Regions from separate parts of the Brevibacillus composti genome, predicted to be linked through region 2. Evidence: predicted binding sites of a transcription regulator. Region 2 holds the regulator's gene; each other region holds the start of a gene.

Region 1 (7,696 bases), 830 kb from region 2:
CCAACAAGGCAACGGCTGACGACGTCGGGGTGAAGGCGACTGACGACAAGACGCTGGTGGTAACGCTGGAAAATCCGGCTCCCTTCTTCCCGGAGCTGGTCTCTACGGTCACCTACTTCCCGGTGAACAAAAAAGTGGTGGAAGCCAACAAAGACTGGGCAAACAGCCCGGAGACCTACGTCGGCAACGGTCCGTTTGTGCTCAAAAAGTGGGAGCACAAATCGGGGATGGAGCTGGAGAAAAGCGATACCTATTGGGATAAAGACCGGGTGAAGCTCTCCAAGCTGATCGTCAACATGATCGAAGACGCCAATACCGAGCTGGCCATGTTTGAAAAGGGCGATCTGGACTGGGCGGGATCTCCGCTGGGCGATCTGCCGCTCGACGCGCTGGATTCCTTGAAAGATTCGGGCAAAATGCAATCAAAAGCGACGGCGGGCACGTACTGGTACATCTTCAATACGACCAAGCCGCCGTTTACCAACAAGCATATCCGTCAGGCCTTTGCCTACGCGGTCAACCGTCAGGAAATTGCCGACAGCGTCGTTCCGTTCAAGAGCACGCCGGCTTTTGGCATCCTGCCGCCGACCATGGCGCTCAATCCGGACGGCTATTACAAGGACAATGATGTCGAAAAGGCAAAAGAACTGCTTGCGCTCGGCATGAAAGAGCTGGGCATCACCAAACTGCCTGAGCTGACCATCGCCTACAATACGACGGAAGTGAACCAGCGTGTCGCCACCGTCATTCAGGATCAGTGGAGAAAGGCGTTCGGCATCGAAGTGAAGCTGGTGAACAAAGAGAACAAAGTACATCGCGAGCAGATGAAGGCGGGGAATTTCGAGATTGGCCGCGCCAGCTGGATCGGCGACTTTAACGACCCGATCAACTTCCTCGAGGTGTTCAAAGGCGGTCTGAACACGTCCAAATGGGAGAACCAGGAATTCCTCGACCTTTTGGCACAATCCTCCAAAGAAGGAGATGTCGCCAAGCGGAAAGAAATCCTCAAGAAGGCAGACGCCATCATCATGGATGAGATGCCTGCCCTGCCGATCTACTACTTCACCTACACCTGGGTGAAGCAGGACAGCGTCAAGGATGTCGTGATTGACGCGCTCGGCTTTATCGACTTCAAGTATGCATCCAACGAAAAGAATTAGCAGGGAGTGACTGACGTGCGTCCGATTATTGGCGTAGCAAGCACCAAGATGTACTTTCCGGGCAACACCCTGGACCAGTTTTTCTATGTCGGTTCCGGTTATGTGGACGGCGTGGCCCGCACTGGCGGTGTTCCATATATTTTGCCGCTTTTGACGGTAAAAGACGCCCCGTTTCGCGAGATGGTCGAAAGACTGGACGGCTTGATTCTGACCGGCGGGGACGATCCGGCGCCGCATCTGTACGGCGAGGAGCCGCTTCAGGGTCTGGGGGAAGTGGAGTACGAGAGGGATCTGGCGGAGTTGGAGGTAATCAAGCTGGCGATGGAGCTGAAAAAGCCCATCCTGGGTATCTGCCGCGGCATGCAAATCCTCAATGTGGCAGCGGGCGGCACGCTGATCCAGGATATCCCGAGCCAAGTGCCCGGAGCTCTCCAGCATGCGCAAAAAGGCTCGCGCCAGTACGGAGCGCACAAGGTCATGCTGCAGCCGGGGGTCGTCGCGGAGGCCCTGGGCAAAACCGAAATTCTCGTCAACACCTCCCATCACCAGGCTGTCAAGGACGTGGCCCCTGGCTACCGGGCTACCGGAATCGCTGCTGACGGGGTGATCGAGGCCATAGAGAGCCTCGACGGGCTGCACATCGGCTTGCAGTGGCATCCGGAGCGGATGTGGGCGCATGACGACAACATGCTGAAAATAGCGGAGATGTTCGTGAATAAATGCCGGCAGGCAAAGCATTCCGCGCGGTAATGTGAAAAACGATGACGGAGGACTGCTTCTCTTGGGAGGAGCAGTCTTTTTTTTTGTCGGCAGGCTTCGCAAAAAGCCGGGCGAAGCCATCGTTTTCTCGCTTCCATCAGGTATACTGGAGGCAACAGGAGGTGTTGGCCACCATGCTGACCGTCGGTACAAAAGCACCGCTGTTTATAGCGGATAGCACCAAGGGGCGGATCGATCTGCAGGAGCTGATCGGCCAGAAACAAGTCGTCTTGATCTTCTATCCGGGCGATGATACCCCGATCTGCACCAAACAGCTCTGCGCCATCCAGGAGAATTACCGCGAGCTTGCGGCCAAGGGGGCTTGTGTGCTGGGGGTGAATCCGGCCGGCCTTACGAGCCATCATGCCTTTTCAGGCAAATTCGGCTACGAGTTTCCCTTGATCGCAGACGAGCACGAAGCGATCAGAAAAGCCTACGATGTGGGCAAAATTCTCGGCTTTTTCGCCCAGCAGCGGATCGTCTACATCATCGGGCGAAACGGGGAGATCATCTACGCCCGAAAAGGGAATCCGCCCGTATCCGAGCTGCTTGCCGCTTTGCAAAAAAACGGATAACCGCGAGCAGAGACATCATGGAAATGGCCGGGGAGGACCGAACCTGCCGCCTTGCATCCGACGGGGGAACCCGTCATAATGAAAAAAGGAGAATGTATGTTTGGTGGTCGTTTTCGATGAAAAAAATCCTCCATGTAGATATCGATGCCTTTTACGCCAGTGTCGAGCAGCTGGACAGACCGGAATACCGGGGACTGCCGGTCATCGTCGGCGGCAGCAGCAATCGCGGAGTCGTCTCCACCTGCAGCTACGAAGCGAGAAAATTCGGCGTGCGCTCTGCCATGCCCGTCGCTCTCGCCAAAAAGAAATGTCCCCAGGGGATCTTTCTGCCGCCCCGATTTGACCGGTACGTAGAAAAATCAAAGGAAATCCGCCGCGTCTTTTCCGCCTATACCGATCGCTATCAAACCGTCGGCCTGGATGAAGCCTACCTGGATCTGTCCGATTACGAGAATGCCGTCCCGGTGGCAAAGGAGATCAAACGGCGGGTCCGCAAAGAAACCGGGCTGACCTGCAGCGTGGGTCTTTCCTATAACATGTCCCTGGCGAAAATCGCCAGCGATTTGAAGAAGCCGGATGCTTTTGTCGTCATCCGCCCCGAGCAGGCGATGGAGATTCTGCGCACACTGCCCGTCGGCACGCTGCACGGGGTCGGCAAAAAAACACAGGAGCTCCTCTCCAAAAAAGAGATCTATACCGTCGAGGACTTTTGGCGCCTCTCGCTGGAGGAAGCCGTGCAGATGCTGGGGAAAATGGGTCATGCCCTGTATGATCGGGCACGCGGCGAGGACGACCGGGAGATCGTGACAGAGCGTTCGCCCAAATCATCGAGCAGAGAGACGACGCTGCCCTATGACCTGTACCAGCGGGAAGCCGTCGCGCCGATCGCTTTCTCCTTGCTGCAGGAGGTGGAGCAGGATATCCGCGAGGAAGGCGTCATTCCCCAGACGATCACGCTGAAAATCAAGTATGCCGACTTTACGATGCGCAGCAAGCAGCGCAAGAACGAATACGGCGTGCCCTGGGGCGAGCTGTTGGAGGAATTGCTGGATGCTTTTGACTACAGTTCGGGCGTGCGGCTGGTCGGCGTCGGCTTTTCCAACTTCGCGCCCGCCGAGGGAGAGAGATACGAACAGCTCTCTCTTTTTTCCTGGCAATCGCCTTTCTATGGAGAGAGACAGGAGGATCAGTAGATGGAATCTCGGGGAAAAACCTATCATTGCTGTGCCACTTGCATCCATTTTCGCGTCGAAAAGAGGGAGAAAGGGGTCATCTATCGCTGCTCCAGGCTTCGCTATGAAACGAAGCCATCCTATCAATTTCATTGCTGGGAGCCAAAAGAGCAGGTGCGGCGATTGATGGAAAAGGAGACAGATCCTATCTTCTCTAAAAATATGCGGTTGATGCGGTAGAAATGTGGCTTCGGGTTCAGTCTGTTTGTAATAAGATGTACCATCCTTTGCAAGAAGGGAGGTACGCCAGATGAAAAGAAGCGCAAGCAACTATGTCGGTTGGCCCAAAAAAGGGAAAAAGACGATCGTGATCAAACAGACCGCGACAGCCAGTTCCGTATTTGGCAACGCAGCAGCTTTCAATCAGGCCGATGCCAGCATTATCAAAATCCGGGCTAACGGAACCAATGCAGTCTAAGGATGCGGACAGGGAAGGCGAGCTGGTACATCCATTCCCGAGGGAGGTGCTGATTCCATGCAGCAAAACAACGTCCGAACCTACAAGTACAGGGTGGGCAAAAACACGGTGATCGTCGTGAAGATCCAACAAGCCGCGACAGCCAATTCCCGTACAGGGAATGCGCTGGCTGCCAATCAGGCAGATGTCACCATCCTGGCCAAAAAACGTCGTAACAACCTGGCATAAGGCCAACCATCTGCAGAAGGGGAGGGGGCTTCATCCCCCCTCTTTTTCTTTTGCAAGGCCATGGCTGAATATGGTATAGTAAGTGCCGAAATCACGGTTCTTGTAAGTTGTTTCTGGAGGTGTCCCGTGTTTCTAGAAAAGCTGATGCCAGATCAGTACGTGGAGTCCATCCATCATATTGACATACATTTTTTGCGAGAGAAGAAGATCAAGGCGGTGATTACCGACCTGGACAACACCTTGGTCGAGTGGGACAGGCCTTATGCCACCCCCGAAGTGGAAAGCTGGCTGAAACAGTTACATAAAGAAGGCATCCAGGTGACGGTCGTATCCAATAATAACCGGGACCGAGTCGACAAATTTTGTACGCCGCTGGGAGTCCGGTTTATCTCTGCTGCCAGGAAACCGGGCAACCGGGCGTTTTTGCAAGCGGTTGCCGATATGAATGTGTCGATTGAAGAGACGGTCGTCGTCGGGGATCAGTTGTTTACCGATGTGCTCGGGGGCAACCGCCTGGGCTTTCATACGATCCTGGTAGTGCCCGTTACCCAGACAGACGGCTTTTGGACCCGCTTCAACCGCAGATTGGAGCGCTTGGCTCTGTACTGGATGCGCAAGAAAGGAATGATTACGTGGAAAACACAGGAGTAACAGAGCGGTTTGAAGGTGCCTGCGCGGGATGCGGCATCGCGATCCAGACCGAAGATGCGAAGCGGCCGGGCTATGCGCCGGCGTCCGCCCTGCAACGGGAAACGGTGATCTGCCAACGCTGCTTCCGCATCCGGCACTATAACGAAGTCGCTCCCATCAGTATGGGAGATGACGATTTTCTGCGGATTCTGGACGGAATCGGCTCCACCGACAGCCTGGTAGTCATGGTGGTCGATATTTTTGATTTTCATGGTTCCTGGCTGCGGGGATTGCCCCGTTTTGTCGGGAACAACCCGATTCTGCTGGTCGGAAACAAGGTGGACCTCTTGCCTCAGAATATCAATCTGAACCGCGTCCGTAACTGGATGCAGCATGAAGCCAAAGAAAGAGGCCTGAGACCGGCCGATGTCGTGCTGGTCAGCGCACACAAAGGGCTTCATATCGACGAGCTGCTTGCCCGGATCAGCCAGCTGCGCAAAGGGCGGGACGTATACATTGTCGGCGTGACCAACGTGGGGAAATCGACGCTGATTAACCGCATCCTGCACGATTACGGATCGGCCGAGCTGGAAATCACCACCTCGCCGTTTCCGGGAACGACCTTGGACAAAATCGAGATTCCGCTCGAGGACGGCCGCTCGATCTTTGATACGCCGGGGATCATCAACCGGGATCAGATCGGCCATATGATCACACCGCAAGACTTGCGGAAAATAACGCCAACCACTAGAATCAATCCCAAAGTATATCAGCTCAACGACGGACAGTCGCTCTTTCTCGGGGGACTGGCGCGGATTGATTTCGTACGCGGGCCCAGACAGCCATTCGTGGTGTACGTAAAGAATGATATGTACATCCACCGGACAAAGCTGGAAAATGCCGACGACGTCCTGCAGAAGCATCACGGGGAGATGCTCGCTCCTCCTACCGGACGAGAGGCTGCGGAAAAACTGCCCGCCTTTGTCAAGCATACCTTTAAAATCCGCCCGACAGGCACGACCGATCTGGTCATTTCGGGTCTCGGCTGGGTCAGCCTGCAGGGCAAGGAAGAAGCCAGCGTCGTGGTGCATGCGCCGAAAGGTGTCAGTGTAGGCATTCGAAAAGGGCTCATCTGATGCGGTCCGGTTGTCAAGCCAGATGCTGGGATGGGGAGAGCAGAGAGGAAGGAAGAGCTTCATGATTACGAGCAAAACACAACTTGTCGGTCTGTTTGGTCATCCGGTTGCGCATTCGCAATCGCCGCTGATGCACAATGCGGCATTTGCCGAGAAGGGCCTCGATTATGTGTATACCTCTTTTGACGTGGCTCCCGAGCGGCTCCCGGAGGCAGTCGCAGGCATTCGCGCGCTGGGGATCAAAGGGGTAAACGTGACCATCCCGCACAAGGTCGCCATCATGCCGCTGCTGGACGAGGTCGATCCGCTTGCGGCCCGCATCGGTGCGGTCAACACCGTCGTGAACCGCGACGGCTATTTGATCGGGTACAATACGGACGGCCTCGGGTACGTCCGCTCGCTCGTAGAAAAGACGGGCATCTCCCTGGAGCAGCAGACGGTGACCATGCTGGGCGCCGGGGGGGCCGCCAGGGCAGTCGCCTTTACGCTGGCCGAGCGGGGCGTGCGGGAGATTCGGATTCTCAACCGCTCCCGCGAGCGCGCGACGCTTTTGGCGGAGCACGTCGGGACGATCGTCCCCACCGTCGTTCTCAATCCGGCAGAGGGCGCGGAGGCGATCGCCGATGCCAGCCTGCTGATCAACACGACGTCCATCGGGATGCATCCGCATGTGGAGGAAATGCCTGTCCAGGAGGAGTGGCTCCATGCCAACCTGATCGTCAGCGATCTGATCTACAATCCCCTGGAGACGCGACTGTTGAAAGCGGCGGCCGCGAAAGGCGCGCAAATCCACTCGGGCATCGGCATGTTCGTCAATCAGGGCGCGCTGGCTTTTGAACTGTGGACGGGCGAAGACGCCCCGACCGAGACGATGCGCGAGGTCGTCTTGCAGCAGCTCGGCAAATAAATCGCAAACCCCGCCGGAAGGACATCTGCGCAACGGTATGAATCGCGCGCGCGGGGCAAAATGGAAGTAACACGCCGCTTTGAGCCGGCGGCGGTCATACGGAAAAATAGAGGCATACAAAAAAAGGAGATATGTGCATGCTGACAGGCAAGCAAAAACGTTTTTTACGCGCGGAGGCCCATCATCTGTCCCCCATTTTTCAGGTAGGCAAGGGCGGCGTCAACGAAAACATGATCACGCAAATTAAAGAGGCGCTGGAAGTTCGCGAATTGATCAAGGTATCGATTTTGCAAAACAATCTGGACGACAAAGAGGAAGTGGCGGAAGCTCTGGCGGCGGGAGCGGAAGCGGAGCTGGTGCAGCTGATCGGCCATACGGTCGTGCTGTACAAGGAGTCCAGGGAGAACAAGCGAATCGTCCTGCCGAAGTAATGGAAAAGCGAAAGAAACAGATCGGCATTATGGGAGGGACGTTTGATCCCATACACACCGGTCATCTTCTCGCCGCGGAACAAGCGAGGGAGCAGGCAGGACTGGATGAAATCTGGTTCATGCCCACCCATATCCCGCCGCACAAGGACCGGGTAGGACTGACGGAAGCCCGCCACCGGCTGCGGATGGTGGAGCTGGCCGTTGCCGATCACCCGGCTTT
Region 2 (7,696 bases):
GACATCTTTCGTTTAGCCCAGGAAGAGAATGTCAACTACATTCGACTGCAGTTCACAGACCTGTTGGGAACCATCAAAAACGTCGAAATCCCCGTTTCCCAGCTGCCCAAGGCACTGGACAACAAGATGATGTTTGACGGATCTTCCATTGAAGGTTTCGTACGCATCGAGGAATCCGACATGTATCTGGTGCCGGATTTGGACACATGGGTGATCTTTCCTTGGGGAAATGAACATGGAAATGTTGCGCGTCTGATCTGCGACATCTACAATCCAGACGGCACGCCTTTCGAAGGAGATCCCCGCTACATCCTGAAACGGGCTCTGAAGGAAGCAGAAGAATTGGGCTTCACGAACTTCAACGTCGGACCGGAACCGGAGTTTTTCCTGTTCAAACTGGGCGAGAATGGCGAGCCGACACTCGATCTGAACGACCATGGCGGCTACTTCGACTTCGCACCGCTTGATCTGGGCGAAAACTGCCGGCGCGACATCGTTCTGACGCTGGAGCGGATGGGCTTCGAGGTGGAAGCATCTCACCATGAAACAGCTCCCGGACAGCACGAGGTGGACTTCAAGTACGCAGACGCCATCGAGGCGGCTGATCAGATTCTCACGTTTAAACTGGTGGTCAAGACAATCGCACGGAAACACGGGCTGCACGCCACTTTCATGCCAAAACCGCTGTACGGTGTGGCCGGCTCCGGTATGCATACCCACCAATCTCTCTTCATTGGCAATAAAAATGCGTTCTATGACGAGGCAGACGAACTCGGCCTGAGCGAAATCGCCAAGCAATACCTGGCGGGCATTCTGAAGCACGCGCGCGGCTTTACCGCCATCACCAATCCTTTGGTGAACTCCTACAAGCGTCTGGTTCCCGGCTATGAAGCGCCTTGCTATGTAGCATGGTCGGCGAAAAACCGTTCACCGCTCGTCCGCATCCCGGCTTCCCGCGGCATGAGCACCCGGATCGAAGTGCGCAATCCAGACCCGGCTGCCAACCCGTATCTGGCCTTGGCCGTGATGCTGCGCGCAGGTCTCGACGGGATCAAAAACAAGCTGCAAGTACCGCCGGCGGTCGATCGCAACATCTACATCATGAACGAAGCCGAGCGCGAAGAAGCAGGCATCTCCAGCTTGCCGGCTACGCTGAAAGAGGCGATCGAATGCCTGAAAGCCGATCCGGTTATGTGCGACGCCCTGGGCGAGCATGCCATGATGCACTTCGTGGACGCCAAGGAAATCGAATGGGATATGTTCCGCACCCGCGTACATGAGTGGGAGCGCACGCAGTATATGAAGACCTATTAATCAGTCAAAAAAGAGCCCTTGCACCGATTGGTGCGAGGGCTTTTTTTGCGTGCGCCCGGCATGGGCGGTAGCTATAGGGTGAAAGTCCTGAACGGGGGTTGGCTGTACCAACCGTTAGCTCAAGGCAAGGGTGTCCGCCGTGAGGCGGAATCTGAAGGAAGCCGGCGGCAAAGTCCCGACCTGAGGTACACAAACCCGATTCGAGGCTGCTGTACTCGGGTGAGCCTGCGCAACAAGGTAAAGCCCTATACAGCCAAGGGGTATAGCAGTATATCGGGCAGGTACATGGGATGAAAGTTACCGCTCTTACCCGGGGAGGTCTGCATGGAATGCCTACTGCTGTTGGCAACCGCCTCCGTGAGGAGGCGCTGAACATGCAGAAGTCAGCAGAGGCCATAGTACCCAATCGGGGACACCCGGTGGGGAAGGGCTGAACATCAAGTCAACACATGTTCCCAACTCCTTTCGATACGATGCAGCGAAGCAGAAATCCAGTTTGGAACTTCCTCTGGATAGCAGGGGTGAAGCCCCGAGGGTACAGAGAAGGGCTGAGCATTGTACGGCAAGACTGGTGACATGTGTGCGGAGAGAGGAGTATCGTTATGGATCTGCTGGAGAAGGTTCTGTCACGGGAGAACCTCACGGCTGCCCTCAAACGGGTCGAAGGCAACAAGGGCGCTCCGGGAATCGACGGTGTTACAACCGAACAACTGCGCGACTACCTTCGCGAGCACTGGGCGACCATTCGGTCGCAGATCGAGGCGGGAACTTATAGACCATCTCCTGTCCGCAGGGTCGAAATCCCGAAACCTGACGGAGGAGTGCGGCTACTAGGTATCCCTACTGTGGTGGATCGCCTGATCCAGCAGGCTATCCTGCAAGTATTGACTCCCGTCTTTGACTCGGATTTCTCCAACTCCAGTTTCGGTTTTCGCCCAGGACGTCGTGCCCACGACGCCGTGCGAAAGGCGAAGCAGTTCATTGAGGAAGGATACCGGTACGTGGTCGACATCGACTTGGAGAAGTTCTTTGATCGAGTGAACCACGACATCTTGATGAGTCGTGTAGCACGGAAGGTGAAGGACAAGCGTCTCCTGAAACTGATCCGTGCTTACCTGCAATCCGGGGTGATGGTCAACGGGGTGTGCGTCACAACGGAGGAGGGCACACCGCAAGGTGGCCCTTTAAGTCCGCTCTTGGCCAATATTCTACTGGATGACTTGGATAAGGAGTTGGAAAAGAGGGGGCACCGTTTCTGCCGTTATGCGGACGATTGCAATATCTATGTACGCACGAAACGCGCGGGGCAACGGGTAAAGGAGAGTGTGGAGCGATACCTGACCAGGGTACTTAAACTCAAGGTAAATCAACAGAAAAGTGCGGTGGATCAGCCGTACAAGCGAAAGTTTCTTGGATTTAGTTTTGTTCCAGGAAAAGAGGCGCGAATACGGCTACATCCCAAATCGATTACCCGGTTGAAAGAACGGATTCGTCAACTGACTAACCCTCATTGGAGCATTTCCATGCAGGAGAGAATCCGGAAACTCAACCAATACCTTATGGGATGGATTGGGTATTTTGCGTTGGCCGAGGCGAAAAAGCACCTGTTGCGAATAGAGGAATGGATTCGCCGAAGGCTCCGGCTCTGTCTGTGGACGCAATGGAAACGAGTTCGAACGCGATATCGCGAACTTCGTTCGCTAGGTCTCTCCCATAATAAAGCACTGGAAATTGCAAACACCCGCAAGGGGGCATGGCGGACAACGAAAACTCCGCATATGCACAAAGCCCTTGGCGTCGCCTACTGGCAACAACAAGGGCTGTTGAGTTTGGTACAGCGATATTTCAAACTTCGTCAAGCTTGATGAACCGCCGTATACCGGACGGTACGTACGGTGGTGTGAGAGGACGGGGGTTAGTCACCCCCTCCTACTCGATGGAACACATGCGCGCCGGGGGATTGAGGAGAGCGCATGTTACTGACACAGCCTAAGTCATGTCGGGCTTTCTCTCGAATTTTTTATACCGGGTTCCCTGGTAAGTCAATACGCCCGTGTCGTTTTCAATCAGGAGTCCGTATTCTCTGCCTGAAACATGAAACTCCTGTCTCTCGCCGTTTTCCAATTGAAAAGTGAGGTAATAGTGCGTAGAGACGCTCGAATTCCCGGAACCCCCGCTTGTTCTTGTTCGTTTGGCGATCACCTTTGCGGGAACGGAGAGGATGGGAGAAGCGTTGTTTTTCATCCAATTCGCTATACCCTTTATGATGGCAATCAAGATCATCGTGAGAATCAGTCCAGCGATCACCAAAAACCACCAGGGCGGACCAACATGAAAGGGGTCATAGCCGACATTAATCATAAATCGAATCACCTCGAATGTTGCTGATAGTAATAATACGGTTACAGCCTGGGTCTCGTTTCAATATGCGGGAGCGAGCCAGGCCAGCCCGCATATAGAAGCCACGAGATTCCCCCCGATTCCGTTGATACCGGGGTTTTTTGCTGTCCGGAAAAGACCGAAAGCCGAAATAATTCATCGAATTTTCCGAAATATGTCCATGTCCTTCAATCATTCGGCAACTTATAATCGGAACTATCCTCGATGAAGGGAGCTGCATGCATGTTGGATCAGCCCTGCATTCTGCAAATGAACAACATTTGTAAAGCGTTTTCAGGCGTGAAGGCGCTGAAAGGCGTATCCATCCAGATCAAACAAGGCGAAGTCCACGCGCTGATGGGAGAAAACGGGGCCGCCGGATACAGGCAGGAGGATGGGGGAAGGGGGAGACTCCTACCCTCTTTTTTATTTTGTTGGATGGTCCATCTGCGTAGCTGATGGTTTGCCCATGGAGTTGCCGATTGATCGTCCACTGCGCAGCCGATTATGTCTTTGGCCCATCTTAATCGTTGCGCTGTCCGCTCCGATTCCGGATCAACTCCAGCAATTCCGCATCCGTGCAGGCCTCCAGCTCCAGCAAAGCCTGATAAGGGTCTCTCCCCGAGATGCCGAAGTAGTGGGCAAAAGCCGGTTCGGTCTTCCAGCCCGCTTGCTTGAGCCGATGAATCTCCCGGGCGGCGGAGGGGCCGGCCAACCGGAGCAGCCTGGCTTCGATGATCAGATGGCGATAGGCCTGTTGGCGGGTCGCCGGGATGGGCTGGGCAAAACACTCAAAGCAGAAACCGCGGTACCAATAAGAAGCAATGCTGGTCGGAACGCTTCTGACAAGCGTGCGGCCGTGCTCGAACCCATCCAAATCGCCGTAATGGAGGCAGATCGCTTGGTCAAACCGGTCCAGATCCTCGGCATAACAAACCACGTCCAAATCGCTTTCCGCCAGATCGATCGCCAGAGGGATCGTCCCGGCCAGTACCGGCTGAAACTCTCGCAGCGTGTGGAAAATGCCGAGGCTGTCAATCGCCTGCCAGGCGTCCTGCTGTCGGGGCGTACCCGTTTTCAGATAGAGGGGATCGAGAAAATCGCCTTCGAGTCGCGGAAAGATCGGATACATCGCGAGCTGGCCCCTTTCTTTATCGTCGTAATGTGCGGCTCCGCTGCTATGGAGAGGGCGCACAGGGCAATACTGATAGAAAAGTTCCTGCCAAGAGAGAAACAAAAGTTGTCCCTTATCGTATACCCTATACAGAAGGGAGTGTCAACGGAATGGATATTTTGCTGTGGTTGGTCATCATCATTCTCTTTGTGCTCAGTATCGCGGGAATCTTTTTGCCTGTACTGCCTGACACGCTTTTGCTGTGGGGCGGATTTCTGCTGTACCACTTCTTTGTCGCAGACCCGGGCTCCGGATTGCCGGCTTCCTTTTGGTGGGGCATGGCGGTATTAAGCATTCTGCTGTACGGCGCCGATTTGTTGACGAATATGTATTTTGTCAAGAGGTACGGGGGCTCGAAGGCGTCTTCATGGGCCGCGGCTCTGGGGATCTTTCTCGGCATCTTTGTGTTTCCGCCGTTTGGCATGCTGATCATGCCATTCGTCCTCGTCGTCCTGGTCGAGCTGCTGCTCCAGAAGCAGCCATTGGAGCGAGCGGTGAAGGCCGGAGTGGGATCGCTCGTCGGTTTTCTCGGGAGCGCCGTGGTCAAGGTGGTCTTGCAGGTTGTCATGATCATCTGGTTTTTTATCGCCGCGTTCTAAGTCAGTGTCCAATCGCATAAAAAGGCGTCACGAGCATGCACTCGGACGCCTTTTTTCGTTCCTTTTCTTAATGAATGAGACGGTAGACACCAATCACTTTCCCCAGAATGGTCACCGAATCCAGAATAATCGGTTCCATCGTTGAGTTTTCCGGCTGCAGGCGGAAGTGATGTTTCTCTTTGAAGAATCGCTTCACGGTCGCTTCGTCTTCCTCTGTCATGGCGACGACGATGTCTCCGTTATTGGCCACGCTTTGCTGGCGGACGATGACGTAATCCCCGTCGAGGATGCCGGCTTCGATCATGCTGTCGCCGGAGACGCGGAGCATGTACACCTTGTCCGATGTTACGATGCTGTCCGGGAGGGGGAAGTATTCCTCGACCTGCTCCACGGCCGTAATGGGCTGGCCGGCGGTAACTTTACCGATCACCGGCACGCGAACGACGGAGACGTCAAAGTCATCCTGGAACCGCTCTTCTTCTCGCAACAGCTCAATCGCACGCGGCTTGGTAGGATCTCGGCGAATCAATCCCTTTTTCTCCAGCCGGGCAAGATGACCGTGCACAGTAGAACTGGAAGCAAGTCCGACAGCTTCGCCAATCTCGCGAACGGAAGGGGGATAACCCTTGTCCCGCACTTCTTTGCGAATGAAATCGATAATGGCTTGCTGTCTATTTGATAGTTTGGACATAGACCACACCTCTATTTTCTCGAACATGTTTTCTATATTATACCATGGGATCTTGCGTTCGACAAACATAAGTTCGACTTTTTTCTTGACATGAACAAATGTTCGCATTATGATGAGAACAAGATGATAGAACGTACGTTTGCAGGGGGATGAAATTATGAGCACAAGAACGATGACGAATCGATTTGCGAAACAGCCGGTCCGAAAAGTACGCTGGGGAATTACGCGAGGACAAGCCATTCTGTTCTTCGCTGCCTTCACTCTCTTTTTTTATACATTGACCGAACTAGTGTTTGCGTCAGAGGAAAATGATCAACATGCGGTACAAGAGGTGCAGCCTGTCGTGGAGGTGACTGTCCAGCCGGGAGACAGTCTGTGGACGATTGCGGTCGCATACCAGGGTGACTCCACCAAAGACGTGCGCGATCTGGTCTATCAAATTCAGAAGTGGAACAAGCTGGACGGGGCGATCATTCATCCGGGACAGACCATCGAGATTCCGCTTCAGCCCTGACTCGGGCTTTGGCCGCCTGCTGCGACGGCTGTGGCTTTCCGCCGCCTCCTTGCTTCCCATCCGCGTTATGGTATAATAAAACGGCATTCATTGAAAGCGAGGGGAATCGGCTTTGGTATCAGACACAGAAATCAAACGGATCAATGAACTGGCCAAAAAATCCCGTGAAACCGGATTGACGGATGAAGAGAAGCAGGAGCAAAAAGTGCTGCGTCAGAAATATATTGATGCCGTGAAACTGTCGCTGTGCTCCAATCTGGATTCGATTCGTTATGTTGAAGACCTAGAGGAGAACAACGGCAAACCCAAACACTAAGAGAGCCGCATTCACATAAAAACACGACATCCATGCTTTTGCTTGGGTGTCTTTTTGTTCCATATGGAGAAAGGAAGGGGGAGCTGCGGCATGATGGCATGGATGGCAGTGGCAATCGGCGGGGCAGTGGGCTCGGCACTCCGCTATGGAATAGGTCAGGCGCTCAACCAGCCTGGCTGGCCCGCCGGGACGTGGGCAGCCAATGTGCTTGGTTCCTTTGCAATCGGGCTTTTTTATGTATGGGGGAAAGAAAAAGGTCTGCTCCCGGCGGATGTATATCTCTTGCTCACGACCGGACTGTTGGGCGGATTTACGACGTTTTCAACCTTTTCTTTGGAGGTTGTCGGCTTTGTCGGAGAGGGCTTGCTCGTGCGTGGACTCCTCTACGCAGGCGCCAGCATCATGCTCGGGCTTTTGGCTTGCGCGGCCGGGATCTGGCTGGGCAGACAGGTATGGTAAACCGGACAGGTATGGCAATCCATAAGGAAGCGGAGAAGGGGGGATGCAGATGACGATCCGTCATCCTGATTACGATTACGAGCAAAAGCGCTTGGATGAGACACGGATGATCATCCAAAAGGAAATCGATGCCCTGCGCAGGGATGTAAAAGAGGTCACCGACGACTACGTCAAGCAAGTCGTCAACTACAAGAAGACAAAAGAGCTACGCTATCTGGAGGACCAGGGCCTGGAGAAGCCGTATTTTGGG
Region 3 (7,696 bases), 240 kb from region 2:
ATACATTAGGTGATCAACATCTATTTAATCAAGATGACCAAGAGGTCATTAAATCAAACATGCAAAAGGCGCTTAAGCTAATCCATATGCTAAATCCTGACCTCCACAGCTTAATAAATCAGGTAATTGGAACGATTTGCTTCTGTCGCAAAAAAGGTTATGGCGGAGGCACTGTTTCAAGTTTAATAGGATTAATTTGGTTTAATCCACAACCTAATTGGACTGTTATTGATTATGCTGAGAATCTCATTCATGAATTTGTTCATAATAGCGTATTCATTGATGATATGATACATGTTATCTTCCCAGACACATCCAATCTGACCGAGAAAGAAGCTTTAACCACCTCTACCATTTTAAAAATTAAAAGACCAATTGATAAAGCATACCACTCTGCTTGCGTGTCAACTGCTTTAATGTATTACTATTACCTTCTAAATGACCAGAAAAGAGTCAACGCTCATTTTCAACCACTTCGTAACACTTTAGCTGAAATTGTTACTAAAAATCCAAAATATATTGCTTCAAGGGGTAATCTAACAGTTCAAGGCATGATAAATTTTTCTAATACTTTAAACTTCGAGAGTATCTCTAAATCCTTGTCATGTCCAGAACCCATATTCTGACAAACCACTTTAAAGGGGGCAAATTCCACTTAGATTTGCTCCCTTTCTTGTTATGCCAATGCTATTCATTGATGGGTTTGCAGTAAGCAAGATGATGTATCTTCCGGTAACACCTTGTCACCTGTCTTCTGGGCTCCTCTCTGGGGCGCCGCATCCTGCATCGCCATCCACGAGCGGGCCAGCTCCTGACACTGGGCCCGGAGGACTTCGATGGAATAGACGGCTTCCTTTACATACCCGCGATGCCGGTACTGGACCACATAAAAGCCATCCTGACGGGTGGCGGTCAGACAGCGGCATCCCTGCTCCTGCAGCTTGCGGCGCAGCCGATGATGCTCCCTCTCGGCCCAGCAGGAAATCTCTTCAAAAAACCACTGGTAGGAGAGTTTCAGCGGAACGGTCTGCACCCGGCCGCCATCCACCATCGCCACCCGGAACAACAGGCCGAAGAGCACGTACAGCCGGAGCAGCTCTTGTTCGCCTTCGCAATCGTGCGGGTGGCCAGCCGTCATTTATAGTGCCCTCCGATCTTTCTCGCCCGCTCCCGCGCCTGCCCTGCTCTCAGGGTGGACACCGCCCGCAGAATGGCATCCGGGCCATAGCGGCTGCGAATATCATCTACCGCGCGGGCGAGCGAGCGCTGTTTGTGGGTATCGGTAAAGAGATTGAGCTGCACCATGTTGTCGGGAACCAGCTGCTCCAGATTGACCCCGACGCTGCGCACCGGAGTACCCTCCCAATGCCGGTCGAACAGGCGGCAGACCGCTTCGTACAGGGTCATGGCGTCATGGGTCGGCTCCGGCAGCTTCAGCTGGCGGCCAAAGCCCGTCGGGATGTCAAAATCAGCGCCCCGGCAGCCGACGGAGACCACATGCCCCATCATCTCCTTGCTCCGTGCCCGGCGGCATACCTCCTCGCACAGCTCCAGCAGCACCACCTTGATATCCGCCTCCGTATGGTAGTCGCGCGGCAGCGTCATGTGATGGCCAATTCCTTTTTGGGTCTCATGGGTGCGCAGCGACACGGGGGAATCGTCCAGACCGTGGGCCGTCCGCCACAGCACCTCGCCGTTTACCCCCCAGCGCTTGGTCAGCACCGCGGGGGAGAGCTGGGCGAGCTGCCCGATCTGGTAGACGCCCATGCGGTGAAAATGACGCTTCATCCGCGAGCCCACGCCAAACAGCTTCTCGATCGGCAGCTTCCACAGCGTATCCGCCAGCTCCTCCCGCTTCAGCCAGAAGATGCCCGGCTCCTGCTTCTTGGCGAAATTGTCGCAGGCCATTTTGGCCAGCACCTTGTTTTCGCCAATCCCGATCCGGGAGGTGATGCCCGTCTCCAGCCGAATGCGCCGGCGGATTTCCTCCGCGATCTTCCACGGATCTCCAAACAGCCGGACACTTCCCGTCACGTCGAGAAACTGTTCGTCAATCGAATACGGCTCCACCAGATCGGTAAACGACTCGAGAATCCGCGTGATTTGCACCGCAATCCGCATGTAGGTCTCCATCCGGGGACGAACCACCACCAGATGGCGGCATTTTTGCTCCGCCTGCCACAGCGCTTCGGCGGTGGTCACGCCGTAGGACTTGGCGATCGGACAGGCAGCCAGTACCACCCCGCTTCTCCGCTCCGGGTCGCCCGCCACCACGACCGGCTTGCCCTCGAGCTCCGGATGAGCCGCTTTTTCGATACTGGCGTAAAAGCTCTGCATGTCAGCAAGAAAAATAATCCGTCCGTTTTCATGGGACATCAGAACCATCTCCTGAGTAGGAACAAATGTTCGTTTTTATATTCTGTTTTTATTATAGCAAACAGATGTTCGCTTTTATACCCAGGAGATGAAAAATTGGGCTGGAAATTGTAGGGACTTGGCCCTATTTAAAAAGGCAAGAGCAGCAACGGTACGGCCACAACCAGAAGACAGACACAAACGAAGCCACTCTCCGAATCGGAGAAGTGGCTTCTTCATCACTGTTGTTTAAGATTGTGACTCCGCAGATAGAGCCATTTGCCGTCCTTGCTCCCACCCATCAAGCTTAGCCCCACGGGCAGATCGGTGATCAGGATCTCGGACTTGTTCTGATCCGCGTCAAAAGCGACGATATCGATGACGGACCCCCCCTGGCCGTTGCCCCTGTATTCGGGATACACATACGTATGGCTGCCTGGGAGCCATACCCCATGGCCGGAAAGATCCGTCACTCGCGTCGATCCCTTGTAAATGCCGCCATTCCAATACATCTGATAAAGGCCGTCATCCGATTCGATGTAGCCGGACCAGGCGTCGCTCGGGACTGGCGCTGTCCACGGGGTGAGCGCCCCTGTCTTCCAGTCATAGCGATGATTCAGCTCTTCCATGCTGTCTGCGCCTTTTCTCATCCGGATCGTCACCTGCTGGCCGTTGTCCTGAAAGGATACGGGCAGGACTACATTGTCCAGATCACTCGTGATGACATAGCCTTTCACTCCGCCGGCGATGCGCTTCTGTTCGCCGCTCTCCAGGTCGTGGATCACGAGATCGTAATTCTCCTTTTGCTCCTCGGCTCCCACCGCCATGATCAGCTTGCTCCGGTCGCGGCTGAAGTCGGCGCCGTGGACGAAGCCATTCACCTCTACCCGGACGGCTTTTTCCCGGTCCGGTACGGTGACGCCTTCCTCCGGTTCAGAGAAAAAGAAGCCGCGCCGATCCGCATAAAAACGGCCTTCTCCCCTGTAGGTGGTCATCAGCTCCACCGGGTAGTGCGTGATGCTCTCCTGCTCCGTGTCGTAGATGGCGTACAAGCGCGGATGACGAGCGTCGCATTCACAGTACTCGGTAAAACGCTTCAGCAGTACATAGCGCTGGTCGGGATCCAGGAAAATGTCTCCCCAATTCTCGACGGAAAACCTCGTCAATTGCTCCCGCTGCTTGCCGTCGAGGGAGACCCGCCAGATTTGGCTGGGCGGCAAGACCACAGCCAAAAACTCCGGCGGCTCCGCGAGCACCTTTCCCGAAAGCGTGCGGGCACCTTTTACGTTCAGCCGATACTCCATGACGCCTTCTTCTGACTTCGCCTTCCCCGGCGGCGTCGCCCGCACCTGCAGCTGCCTGTCGTGGAACCAGCGGAAATCCAGCTGCGGTTCGACATACCAGTAGAGGGAAGTTTCATCGTCCGCCTGCTCCTTGAGGGCTTTCTCTACGCTGCTGCGATCCATCGCCTCCCGGAAAAACAGCGTATAGGTCTGCGCTCCGACTCCCACTGCTGTCCGGATCGGCGATTCCAGCCGCGGCTCCTCATCCAGCCGGATGACCACATCGTCTTTCATCGCCCCGTAATCATAGGGAACCTCCTGCGTCCGCCACTCTCCGACAGCGCTCTCGCCAGGGGAGTGCGCAGGGGATTCGCCGGCGGCCGTTTCTCCGGCAGTCGCTTTGCCGCCCTGTCCCGGCTCGGCCTCTTGACCGCCATCCCCAGCGGGAGGCTGCATGCCGATAGAGGTATTGCATCCTGTCACAAGCAGCGCCCCCAGGAGAACACACACGGCGGCCTGTGAACGCATCAATCGTATCATCGCTGACGCTCCTTTTTTCAAAGCACTGTATTTTCCTGTAAGACGGCGGGGACTTGCTATTCGTTACAGCTTCCTTTGCCGGGGGAAGAACCTGGCCTTGCCAAGCGTTTGCGAAGCCCCATGCTCCATGGATCCAACAAAAAAAGCCCTTTTCGAGTGCAATCACTCGAAAAGGGCTCTCCTCGCGATCGGCCCGGCACCGCGGGACAAAGCGCCGCTCCCGGGCCGGTTCGGCAACAGCAGGCTGACAGTCGAATACGGCTCAGTCAAATACGAGACCGTCCAAAATGCCCTCCCGCTTCAGGTACTGCCTCAGCCGGAGATAAGCTGCGTCCGTCCAAAATTCATCCTTTTCCACCAGTTCGGCTGTCTCTTGGCGGGCTACCTCCAATGCCTTGAAATCGCTCATCAAGTCCGCCACCTTAAATTCTGGAAGTCCGCTCTGCTTGGTTCCGAAAAAGTCGCCGGGGCCGCGCAGCTCCAAATCGCGGCGGGACAATTCAAAACCGTCCGTCGTCTCGCACATGACGCGCATCCGCTCTTTGCCGATCTCCGTCTTGGGATCGGCGATCAGCACGCAGTACGACTGCTCGGAGCCGCGGCCCACCCGTCCCCGCAGCTGGTGCAGCTGGGCCAGCCCGAACCGCTCCGCATCGTAGACGACCATGAAAGTGGCATTGGGGACGTTTACCCCGACCTCGACCACGGTGGTCGAAACCAGCACGGCGTATTCGCCGGAGAGAAAGGCCTGCATCACCGCATCCTTTTCCTTGGCCGGCAGCCGTCCGTGCATGAGGCCCACCCCGTATTCCGGAAAGACCTGCATGAGCTGGGCGTGGACGTCGATCGCGTTTTGCACATCGAGCTTTTCCGATTCTTCGATCAGGGGGCAGATCACGTACGCTTGCCTGCCCTTTCGCAGCTCGGTGCGCATATGCTCCAGCACCTGATGAAACTGCTCGTGCTTTTTCCAGGTCGTCTCGATCGGCTTGCGTCCCGCCGGCATCTGGTCAATCGTGGAGACATCCATGTCGCCAAAGGCGGTAATCGCCAGCGTCCGCGGGATCGGCGTAGCGGTCATGAACAGCACATCGGGAGCGAGTCCCTTGCTGCGCAAAATCCGCCGCTGCTCCACGCCGAAGCGATGCTGCTCGTCCGTGATGACCAAACCCAGCCGGGAGAAAAACACATCCTCCTGGATCAGGGCATGCGTCCCGACGACCACATCGGTGAGCCCCATCTGCAGCTCCCCGATCACTTCCCGGCGCCGCTTGGCGGTCAGCGAGCCGGACAAGAGCGACACCTGGATGCCGTGCGGAGCGAGCAATGCCGTCAGCGATTGGACATGCTGCTCGGCCAAAATTTCGGTCGGCACCATCAGGGCCCCCTGGTATCCGGCCTTCACGGCGGCGTACAGCGCGATCGCGGCCACGACCGTTTTCCCCGAGCCGACATCCCCTTGCAGCAGCCGGTTCATCGCATACGGCGCGCGCATATCCGTGAGAATCTCCTTGATCACCCGCTTTTGCGCGTCTGTCAGCGGAAACGGCAGCCCCCGCACAAAGGTCCGCACCTCTTCCATCGGGATCGGCAGGGCGACGCCCTCCGTCTGTTCCCGGGCAATCCGGCGCAGCGCCTGCATTTTGAGCTGGAACAAGAACAACTCCTCAAACATGATCCGCCGGCGAGCCTGGCGTCCCTCCTCGGCGTCGCGCGGGAAATGGATCGCGCGAATCGCCGCCGGCCGGTCCATCAAGCGGTAGCGGCTGACGATCTCGGGCGGCAAAATCTCCGGGATCTGCTCGCCGTACTGGCGCAGCCCCTGCTGGATCGCCTTGCGCAGCAGCGCGTGCGTCATATCGCCGCCCAAGGGGTAGATGGGCGCCAGCTCGCCTCGCTTCTGTGCCCGCTCCGAGTCCACCTCGGTCATCTCGCTGACCGTGATCTGCAGCTTGTGCTTGTCCCATTTGCCGGTGACGAGAATCTCTTTGCCCGGCGTGAGCTTGTTTTTCACAAAGGTCTGATTAAACCAGACGGCCGTGACCACCACTCTGTCCATCACCAGCTTGACGGAGAGGCGCGACTTTCGCTTGCCGTAAAAACGAACAGAGGGTTCGCCGTAGACAGTGCCTGCCAGCGTTACCCTCTCTCCGTCCTTTACTTCTGTCAAGTCGCGCACGCGGTAATCCTCGTACCGGGAGGGGAAATACTCCAGCAGCTTTCCCACACTGTCGATGCCGATGCCGGCAAAAGCTTTTGCCCGCTCCTCGCCTACCCCGTGCAAAAGCGAGACGGGCGCGTCGTACCAATCGCTCATTTTTTCTCCAGAGGCACACCGAAAATTTTGGCTTCGATCTGACGGCCTGTCTGCGTCGCAGCCAAACCTCCCTGTGCCGTCTCTTTGAGCGTCGTGGGCATGGCGCAGCCGATCCGGTACATCGCTTCAATCACTTCGTCTGTCGGCACCACACTCTTGATGCCCGCGAGCGCCATATCGGCAGCTACTGTTGCAATAGCCGCTCCCATGGCATTGCGCTTCACGCAAGGCACTTCGACCAGTCCGGCTACGGGGTCACAGACCAGACCGAGCATGTTTTTCAGCGCGATCGCCACAGCCTGGGCCGACTGCTCCGGCGTGCCTCCCGCCATCTCGACGATCGCGGCGGCCGCCATCGCCGTAGCCGATCCTACTTCCGCCTGGCAGCCGCCGGCGGCGCCGGAGATAAAGGCGTTGTTGGCGATGCAATAGCCGATGGCCCCCGCCGTGAAGAGGTAGTTGACCATCTCTTCGCGCGTCGGCTGCAGCTTGTCAGATACGGCGAAAAGCGTCCCCGGGACGATGCCGCAGGCCCCTGCCGTCGGCGTCGCCACGATTGTCCCCATCGCTGCGTTTACTTCATTGACCGCGACGGACATCGAGACCGCGTTCAGCAGCGTCGGTCCGGACAAAAACGGCTTATTCTGCATGTACTCCTGCAGTTTTTTCGCATCGCCGCCCGTCAGTCCGCTGTGTGAACGGATGTCTTCCGTCAGTCCGCGGCGAACCGCTTTTTCCATCACATCCAAATTGGTGTACATATCCGCTAAAATGGCATCGCGCGTCCGCTGGGAAACCTCCATCTCCGCCTCGATCATCACCTGCGAGATCTTTTTTCCCTGGGACTCAGCCAGTTCGACGAGTTCCGCTACGTTTCGAAACATGTTGACAATTCCCTCCTCTGATCCCGCTCTAGGTTAAAGAAAGCAGCGAGACGTCAAAAATATGCGGTATCCTGCTGATTTCGGCGAGCACCTCGGGCGAGACCACGGAGTCCGTCTCGATCGCCATCAATGCGCGCGAACCGCGCTCGTGCCGCGATACCTCCATCAGGCCGACATTGATGCGATGCTCTTTCAGCACTTTGGCCACTCCGGCGATCATACCGAACCGGTCCTCGTGGAGCACCATCAGCGTCGGCGTATCGAAACCGAGCTGGAAGGCAAATCCGTTGATCTCGATCACTTCGATCTTTCCGCCG
Region 4 (7,696 bases), 2.0 Mb from region 2:
GAAACGCCAAAAATAGACGCCTACCTTGCTCTGGACTACCTTCTCCAAGTGACAAAAGAAATCCCTGATCGCTACGCAAAACTCATGTTGTACCAAGTATTGATTGACTATACGCGGAAAAACGGAGTGCCCTATTACCTGGGCAAATGCATCTATGAACGCTACATACTGGAGCGGGACGACTTCACCCATTTCGAAGATACATACCGGCGAGGTAAGGAATTATCTCCCTATATCGAATTTTTGCAGCCGACCGAGCGGGTCGACTATTATTACCGGATGGGTGTGCATGCCTATATTCTGGAGCATTACGGCGAAAGCATCGAGTTTTGTGGCAAAGGCATACGCGAGGATCAAAGCGACAATAAGCAGAGAGCGTCCGCCCTGATATCCATCGTCAACTCCTATTTGCGCTTGGGCGATCTGATCATGGCCGGCATTTTCCTAGATATGTACGAAGAGAGCAAATACGCTGATTTTCGAAAGAAACACTTGCGGGCGCTTCTGCTCACCAAAAAAGGCCAGCACGATGAAGCCATCGCCCTGTACAAAGAGTGCCTGCAGGAAGCCGGACAGGAGGGGCGGATCACGGTCGTCAGCGATCTGCTGGAGGCATGCCTGGAGGTGCAGCGAAATGATGAAATCAGAACCCTCATCGATTCAGAGAGCGAACTGCTTTCCCAAGACATACTGATGCACCCCTATCGGATTAAGCAGGCGGCCAGGTACTACAAACGAAAGGGGATTTGTCTATTAGCCATCGGGGAGATTCAAAAGGGGCTCGATAGTTTGCTTGCGAGCATTACGTACTATCGGCAAATCGGAGATCTGGAAAGAATGATCGAATGCGTGGGGTTATTCCTCAAAGAAAATCACGCCAAAAGCAAAAACGATTATTACGAAAATATAGAAAAGATAGGGAACATATGCTATAGTAGGTAAATAAAGGAAAAAGGAGGTAATCCCATGAGAAAGTTGCTTATGGTCCTTGCTTTTACTTTATTGTTCGCACCTTCGGTATTGGACGCCCAGACAACCACCAACGGAAATGGAAACTTCACGACTACGGCAGAGCCGGATTGGTAAAAAGCCCTCCCTTCCTGGTCAGCGTACTGGGAGACCGCGTCGTAACGCGGTTTTTTTTTGGACAAAACCCCCCTGCGATTGTGGCCCCCGAGTTGCCTGCACCTTACATTTGCATGTTCCCCTTTTGTTCGCATATAATAAGAACAAACGTTCCTGTTCGGGGGTGCCACTATGCTCAACCAACTCAAAAAATACCTGTCTGCCGGGCAGATCGTCGAAGTGATCTATCAGGACAGATACGGCAAAATCAGCAAGCGTCCGCTCCGGCTGCAAGCAATCGAAGGCCCTAGAATCAAGGCTTATTGCCTGACTCGTAGGGCTCCGCGCGTTTTCCATATCGACAATATCCTCGCTGTTTTTCCAGCCGGGCGTGACAGGATGAGCGGTTAGCCTTTTAATTCTGACGAATCTGTACAGGTGTCCCGATCGGAACCAGCCTAGCCAAAGTTTCTACGTCCCGGTTGTACATCCGGACACACCCGCGCGAGACGTAGCGGCCGATCGAGGCCGGATTGTTCGTACCGTGAATGCCGTAATGGGGCTTGCTCAGTCCCAGCCAAAAGGTGCCGAACACCGACAGGGGCCCTCCGGGATAGGAATTGGGATAGGGAACCTTATTGATAATTGTAAAATCGCCGCGCGGCGTGGAGGTCGCCAGTTTGCCGAGGCCGACCGGAAAAGATCGCACCAGGCGATTGCCGTCGTAAAGGTCGAGGCGCCGCCTGTTGATCGAGATGCGAATGCGGTAAGACGGGATGGGAACCACCTCCCTTCTGAGGACCTAGCTGCTCTCCTATCGAGAAGAGGAGTACGGCTCCTTCATCGTATGCGCGGGTCTACTCCGTTGCCGCCGCTCACGCAAAAAACCTGCCGGGATCAATCATCCGGCAGGTTTTTTATTCAACAGGTACAGCGGAGCCAAGACTCATACCACGGGGGGCCGAACAACCGAGGAGTCGGGACTGTAGGCCCCACGAATCACGGACTCCCTACGGAACAGCCAGCGGCGGGGTCGCCCGAAGCTGATCCAGGCTTTTGAATTCATACCCTTGTCTTCTCGCTTCGTCAATAATCTGGCCGAGCGCGTCCGCATTGTCTTTGGAGACCGCATGCAGCAAAATCACGGCTCCCGGGTGGAGCTGGGCGATAACGTTGTCGTATGCGTACTTTCCGCCTCGTTGCACTTTGGTATCCCAGTCCTTATAGGCGATCGACCAAAACACATTGGTATACCCTAGCTCTTTGCTGACAGCCAGCGTCCGCTCGCTGAATATCCCGCGGGGTGGGCGCAAGAACTGCATCTCCTTTTGCCCGGTAATCTGGGAGACGGCTTCTTTTACCTTGTCCAGCTCTTCTTTGATCCGCGCATTGGGCACTTTGGTCATATCCGGGTGACTCCAGGAATGGTTGCCGATCAGATGCCCTTCGGCGGTCATCCGTTTCAGCAATTCCGGCTGATCTTTGACGTAATGGCCGGTTACAAAAAAGACTGCGGGCACCTTCTTTTCCTTCAATGTGTCCAGGATCCGTGGGGTAAAGCCGTTTTCATAGCCGTTGTCAAACGTGAGGAACAGCTCTTTTTTGGAGGTATCCCCGAGGAAGATGGCGCCGTGCTTATCCACGATGCCTTTGAAGCCTTCCTGGTCGATCGACGGAAGCTTTCCGCCTTTGCTCTTTTTAAAACCAAAATGATACGGGACCTCCTGATAAGCGAATGCTTGTACAGTGAACAGAGACAAGACGAGAACGAACAGAGAAAGCAGAGAAAGCCGTGAGAGGCGTTTCAATATTCAGCCCTCCTTCGCGAGTTGGTATGGTGCGCGTTTTCGTTTTGGCGGAAAAGCCCATGAGGTGAGAAGTGCCTCGGGCACAGCCTTGTATGTAGACCGGAGTCAATCCTCTTGCCACGGGACAGGGTGAGCGCGCGGGATCGGGTACTTTTCATCTGATTTTTGGGCGGTCACTCTCCGCTTGTCGATCGAACCGACAGGGACTCTGGTTTCAGGCTGGTAGATCAGTTGGCTGCGATCATCGTGGTCTGTCATGAAAACTCACCTCCCCATCGTTACTTATGATGTGTCGGCAGGGCATAGAACATGCCCAGATCTTGAAAACGGCCCGGTCATCCGAACAAAAAAACCGAATGCTCCGGGCGGCGGAACATTCGGTCGCGGTCTATCATGCAAGGCACGCAGGGTGTTGCTTGCACCAAACGGCAACCTGATCCAGTCCCATCTGAAATTTGGACAGCCCGTGCAAGATAAAAGAGAGGCCAACAACCACGCGCACGAGCAGCAATCCCCATGCGGTGCGTTGATCCAGTCGGTTTTCCATCGTAAAATCCTCCTAGTAATTTATTATAAGTAATATAGTTACTTATAGTTAGTAGGTATACAATAGTTATGAAGTGTCGTCAATCCTTTGATGGAATATGAAAAGAGCGGTATACTGGAAAGAGAATCGAGGTGATGACGATGAAGCAGTCCTCTCTCTGCCCAAAGTTTGAAAAAGGCATGCAGCTGTTGGGGAAGCGCTGGACGGGTTTGATACTGCACCAGCTGCTGTCCGGGCCACAGCGTTTCTGTGCCATTGAAGAGGCGCTTCCCATCAGCGGAAGGCTTTTGTCCGAGCGTTTGAAGGATTTGGAAAAAGAAGGTTTGGTGCACAGGCACGTCTATACCGATTCCGCACCGATCCGCGTAGAGTATTCGCTCACTGACAAGGGGCTTGCGCTGAAGCCGGTCCTTTTGGGAATTGAGCAGTGGTCGCAGACCTGGATGGAGCTGGATGATCATACATCGACATAAAAAAGGTGCTGGACGATAAAATCCAGCACCTTTTTGGTTCCTCTATGATTGAACAATTCTGATTCGGATGTTTATTTTGTCTTTCGCGGCTGCATCGCTTTCCACTTGAGGTATTCAATATGCTTCTTTACCTCTTCAATCTCCGCGTCCGTCAATCCTTCCAGATCAAAATAGGGGGCCTGCTCCTCGGAGACAGTCACGTTTTTTTTCCAGGAAGGAGCGGGGTTGTTGGTCTTCCCCAGCAAATAATCAGTCGTGACTTCAAACACATCGGCTGCTTTCGAGAGCAGGTGGTGATCCACGCTCTTTTTTTCCCCTGATTCAATCCGGGACAGAACGGTATTGTGAATCCCCAGCTTTTCGGCCAATTGGATTTGGGACCATTTGTATTTTTCCCGCAGGTATTTCATCCGTTGACCGACGATTGACATCTACGTACACAACCTTTCCATATATGCCATATATTCTATCAATTTTCCATTATGGAAAACAGATCTTTGACGATTTGGCAATCATGGACTTGACTTTGCTGTTTCTGAAAAGGTAAGATATGGATAATTAGGGATTTGCTAATTTGGAAAATAAAGGGGGTTCGCCGTTGGAGAAAGTCGATTTGCAATTCATTGCCCAGAGGAGGATGGAAAGCGGGATAACGTTAAAGGAGATGGCTGTTTCTCTCGGGTTTAAAAATGCCTCCACCTACCTCAAGTACGAAAAAGGTGAGTATGACTTCAAAGCCAATCATCTTCCGGTGCTGGCGAAAAAACTGAACTGCCAGCTCCGTGATTTGTTCCTCTGCCTTTCTTTTTTGCTATTTTGACAAAATCACGCCATATGAAGTCGCAATGAAACAGGAAGCCATGATGTCGCGAGGGGTGGAAAGAGGTGAATGTTTACGAAGCCAACCGGAGACAACTAGACATCTGGAAGAGAACCATAGCTTACGAACTAGATATGATGGCCCCCAAAAGTGAAGCGGCTTGCGATGAATTTCTTCGTCGGCTGGAGCGCTTTGAGAAGCAGGTGGAGGAAAAAGAGCAGATCGTTCCCGCCTCTGTTCGCTGAAGAATGGACGGGAGGCTGTTCCTCCGCCCTCATGAAAGAAGCGGTTCTCCCCAGGAACTCCCCGGGAAGGACCGCTTTTTGGCATCGTGGATTCTCCACGTCCTAACGCATCGCGGATGAAGCCATCCGTACGTATGTGTGGCGCCTGCCGCGAATGGGCAATGGAATAGTGCATGATATTTTCCGGGACGGCGATGCCGCTGTACCCCGCATCTCCGATGTGGTGCAGGTCGGCACCCGCCATTTTGCTGTTCAGGGCGATCTGTCTGATCGTCGCTTCGTCGGCTCCTTCCTGGCTGGTCCCCGTCGCCAGCAAGGCCAAAGCACCCCGGGCATGTACTTGGCTGATCATGGCGCTTGCCGATTCTACGGTGATGCCCGGAATGGTGCCGGGAGAAGGGAGCAGGATGATGTCGGCGCCCGCTTCGATAAAACTGCCGACCGCCTCCGCTGCCACCAGTCCCCCGCCCGCTTCAGATCCTGCCCGGTCATCTTCGCAAAGTCGGATGCCGTACAGTCCAATAAACGTTTTCCGATCGTTCTCCCGTCTTTCCGCATCATCTGCTTTTTCCTCCCGATCCTGCTTGGAATGGTCATCAACATACGGGGATGAGAATCTGTTACAATTTGTTGATTTCATCCTTGATCGCTTCCGACTGTGTGCCAAAGACGACCTGCACGCTTCCTTGGCCCAGCTTCATGACTCCGGCGGCTCCCAGCTCCCGCAGCCCTTTTTCGTCGACGACCTTGTCATTTTTCAGGACGAGCCGCAGCCGGGTGATGCAAGCATCAACACTGACGATGTTTTCCTTGCCGCCGATTAGGGAGAGGACCTCTTGCGCTTTGTCCCGGATCGTGGAGGAGCGGGTGCTGTCGGCCGCGTCGTCCTCATCGTCCTCGCGACCCGGAGTCTTCAGATTGAATTTGGTAATGATGAAGCGGAACAGCAGGTAGTAGACGATGGCGAAGCCCAGACCTACCGGTATGATCAACAGCGCATTCGTCGAGAGGTGAAAGTTGACGAGATAATCGATCAGACCGGCCGAAAAGCTGAATCCATGCTTGATCCCCAGGGACGTCACGACCACGCCGGATATTCCGGCCAGGACCGCGTGGACAAAATAGAGCAGGGGAGCGGCAAACATAAAGGCAAATTCCAGCGGTTCGGTAATGCCGGTGATGATGGAGGCCAGAGCTGCGGTCATGAAAACAGAAGCCATCATTTTCCGCTTTTCCGGTTTGGCTGTGTGAATGAGAGCCAAGGCGGCACCCGGCAGAGCGAACATCATGATCGGGTAAAAGCCGGCCATGAACATGCCGGCGGTCTTGTCACCGGCAAAAAAGCGGTGGAGATCGCCGTTTGCGACATTGCCGGCCGCATCGGTAAAAGATCCGATCTGGAACCAGGCAATCGCATTGATGACGTGATGCAAGCCGAGCGGGATCAGCAAGCGGTTGAAGAAAATGAAGATGCCGGAGCCGATCGCGCCCAGGCTGACGATCCAGTTGCCGACGGCATCGATTACGTCCTGAATCGGTGCCCAGACCATGCCGACCACCAGGGCGATTACGACCATGCCAAGCGAGGTGACAATCGGGACAAACCGTTTGCCGCTAAAGAATCCGAGCCATTCCGGCATTTTGACGTCGTGGTATCTGTTGTAACAGTAGGCGGCTACTCCCCCCGCCAGGATCCCGCCAAGCACGCCCATTTTCAGCACGACGTCGTCCGGAATAAATGGCATGGCCGCCGGCACTCTTGCCAGGATAGCCAGCAGCACATGATAAGCCATCACCGCCGCCAGAGCCGCCACCGCGTCTCTCGCCAGGCCGATCGCCACCCCTACGGCAAAGATCAGCGCCAGATTTTCCAGAATGGCGAGGCCGCCCGCATGGAGAAAGGGCGCTACGAATTGATTGAGGAAACCGCCGATGACCGGTCCCAGCGGGATGTTCTTCTCGTAGTCCAGGAGCCCGAAGGAAACCAGCAGTGCCGCTGCCGGCAATGTGGCGACCGGAAGCATAAGCGCTTTCCCGATCCGTTGCAGAAAAGCCAGCATGTAAAACCCTCCTTATGTGGATGATGGTTTATCAGAAGCCGCTCTTCGCAAAAAAATACGATAAGTGTGGGAAAAAAGACGGGAGCACGAGTGCAAAGAGCAGCCAGTCTGATCGTAAAATCAGCTCTCTTCGGGCTGTTCAAACAGTTCCTGGAGCGCGTGAGCCACCTGCTCCTCATCGGGCCCCTCAACTGTAATGATCAGCTGTTCGCCGCGGCCCGCTCCCAGGGTCAATATCCCCAGGATGCTTTTGCCATCCGCTTGTTTTTCATCCAGGCTTCGGGTAACGGTCACCTGCGATTGGGATTTGGCGGCGATGTTGACCAAGAGGGCGGCCGGTCTCGCGTGCAGTCCGCCCGCTGCCTTTACGGTGACTTCAAATCGAATCATTCCAATCTCCCCCCTTTTATCGTCACTTTGATCAGCAAATCCCGGCCCGCTTGTACGCTGGCCCCGGCGAGGACCTGTTTGGCGGCGACCCGCTCACTGTTGGTGAAGACGATCGGTGTCACGACGGGGCATCCGTTTTTTTTCAGAAGCTCCAGATCAAAGGCAATGAGCCGGTCACCCGGGCCTACCCGGTCACCTGTCTGGACATGGGGGGTGAATCCTGTTCCCTTCAGTTTGACGGTATCGATGCCGATGTGGAGGAGAATTTCCAAGCCGGTATCACTGGTC

The links. The regulator LexA, encoded in region 2, represses DNA repair genes until DNA is damaged. The targets are predictions, from matches to a motif close to CGAACATATGTTCG.
Region 1: the regulator LexA is predicted to act here: its motif matches at 2,584-2,597, upstream of dinB (DNA polymerase IV).
Region 3: the regulator LexA is predicted to act here: its motif matches at 2,435-2,448, upstream of JD108_RS09265 (DNA polymerase IV).
Region 4: the regulator LexA is predicted to act here: its motif matches at 1,227-1,240, upstream of JD108_RS00160 (WYL domain-containing protein).

Annotation. Positions count from the first base shown of each region.
Region 1 is NZ_CP066308.1:2,853,849-2,861,544, reverse strand. Features, by position in the region: gene JD108_RS14580 (peptide ABC transporter substrate-binding protein) at 1-1,160, shown strand, start outside; gene JD108_RS14575 (gamma-glutamyl-gamma-aminobutyrate hydrolase family protein) at 1,176-1,910, shown strand; gene JD108_RS14570 (peroxiredoxin) at 2,054-2,494, shown strand; gene dinB (DNA polymerase IV) at 2,611-3,687, shown strand; gene JD108_RS14560 (hypothetical protein) at 3,688-3,906, shown strand; gene JD108_RS14555 (hypothetical protein) at 3,977-4,144, shown strand; gene JD108_RS14550 (hypothetical protein) at 4,202-4,372, shown strand; gene JD108_RS14545 (YqeG family HAD IIIA-type phosphatase) at 4,499-5,023, shown strand; gene yqeH (ribosome biogenesis GTPase YqeH) at 5,005-6,138, shown strand; gene JD108_RS14535 (shikimate dehydrogenase) at 6,200-7,045, shown strand; gene yhbY (ribosome assembly RNA-binding protein YhbY) at 7,183-7,476, shown strand; gene JD108_RS14525 (nicotinate-nucleotide adenylyltransferase) at 7,476-7,696, shown strand, end outside.
Region 2 is NZ_CP066308.1:2,023,267-2,030,962, forward strand. Features, by position in the region: gene glnA (type I glutamate--ammonia ligase) at 1-1,314, shown strand, start outside; gene ltrA (group II intron reverse transcriptase/maturase) at 1,917-3,179, shown strand; gene JD108_RS10465 (DUF2500 domain-containing protein) at 3,304-3,675, opposite strand; gene JD108_RS10470 (DUF4269 domain-containing protein) at 4,217-4,825, opposite strand; gene JD108_RS10475 (DUF456 domain-containing protein) at 4,978-5,466, shown strand; gene lexA (transcriptional repressor LexA) at 5,534-6,157, opposite strand; gene yneA (cell division suppressor protein YneA) at 6,315-6,671, shown strand; gene JD108_RS10490 (DUF896 domain-containing protein) at 6,784-6,987, shown strand; gene crcB (fluoride efflux transporter CrcB) at 7,078-7,446, shown strand; gene JD108_RS10500 (HelD family protein) at 7,496-7,696, shown strand, end outside.
Region 3 is NZ_CP066308.1:1,779,636-1,787,331, reverse strand. Features, by position in the region: gene JD108_RS09275 (aKG-HExxH-type peptide beta-hydroxylase) at 1-626, shown strand, start outside; gene JD108_RS09270 (YhjD family protein) at 692-1,138, opposite strand; gene JD108_RS09265 (DNA polymerase IV) at 1,135-2,376, opposite strand; gene JD108_RS09260 (hypothetical protein) at 2,595-4,178, opposite strand; gene recG (ATP-dependent DNA helicase RecG) at 4,441-6,495, opposite strand; gene sdaAA (L-serine ammonia-lyase, iron-sulfur-dependent, subunit alpha) at 6,492-7,379, opposite strand; gene sdaAB (L-serine ammonia-lyase, iron-sulfur-dependent subunit beta) at 7,408-7,696, opposite strand, start outside.
Region 4 is NZ_CP066308.1:36,047-43,742, forward strand. Features, by position in the region: gene JD108_RS00155 (helix-turn-helix domain-containing protein) at 1-942, shown strand, start outside; gene JD108_RS00160 (WYL domain-containing protein) at 1,258-1,476, shown strand; gene JD108_RS00165 (L,D-transpeptidase) at 1,481-1,843, opposite strand; gene pdaA (delta-lactam-biosynthetic de-N-acetylase) at 2,076-2,840, opposite strand; gene JD108_RS00175 (hypothetical protein) at 2,979-3,131, opposite strand; gene JD108_RS00180 (DoxX family membrane protein) at 3,265-3,420, opposite strand; gene JD108_RS00185 (winged helix-turn-helix transcriptional regulator) at 3,561-3,893, shown strand; gene JD108_RS00190 (helix-turn-helix domain-containing protein) at 3,965-4,324, opposite strand; gene JD108_RS00195 (helix-turn-helix domain-containing protein) at 4,492-4,713, shown strand; gene JD108_RS22195 (hypothetical protein) at 4,779-4,958, shown strand; partial or broken gene JD108_RS22200 (DUF7916 family protein) at 5,061-5,433, opposite strand; gene nagE (N-acetylglucosamine-specific PTS transporter subunit IIBC) at 5,579-7,018, opposite strand; gene JD108_RS00210 (HPr family phosphocarrier protein) at 7,139-7,408, opposite strand; gene JD108_RS00215 (PTS sugar transporter subunit IIA) at 7,405-7,696, opposite strand, start outside.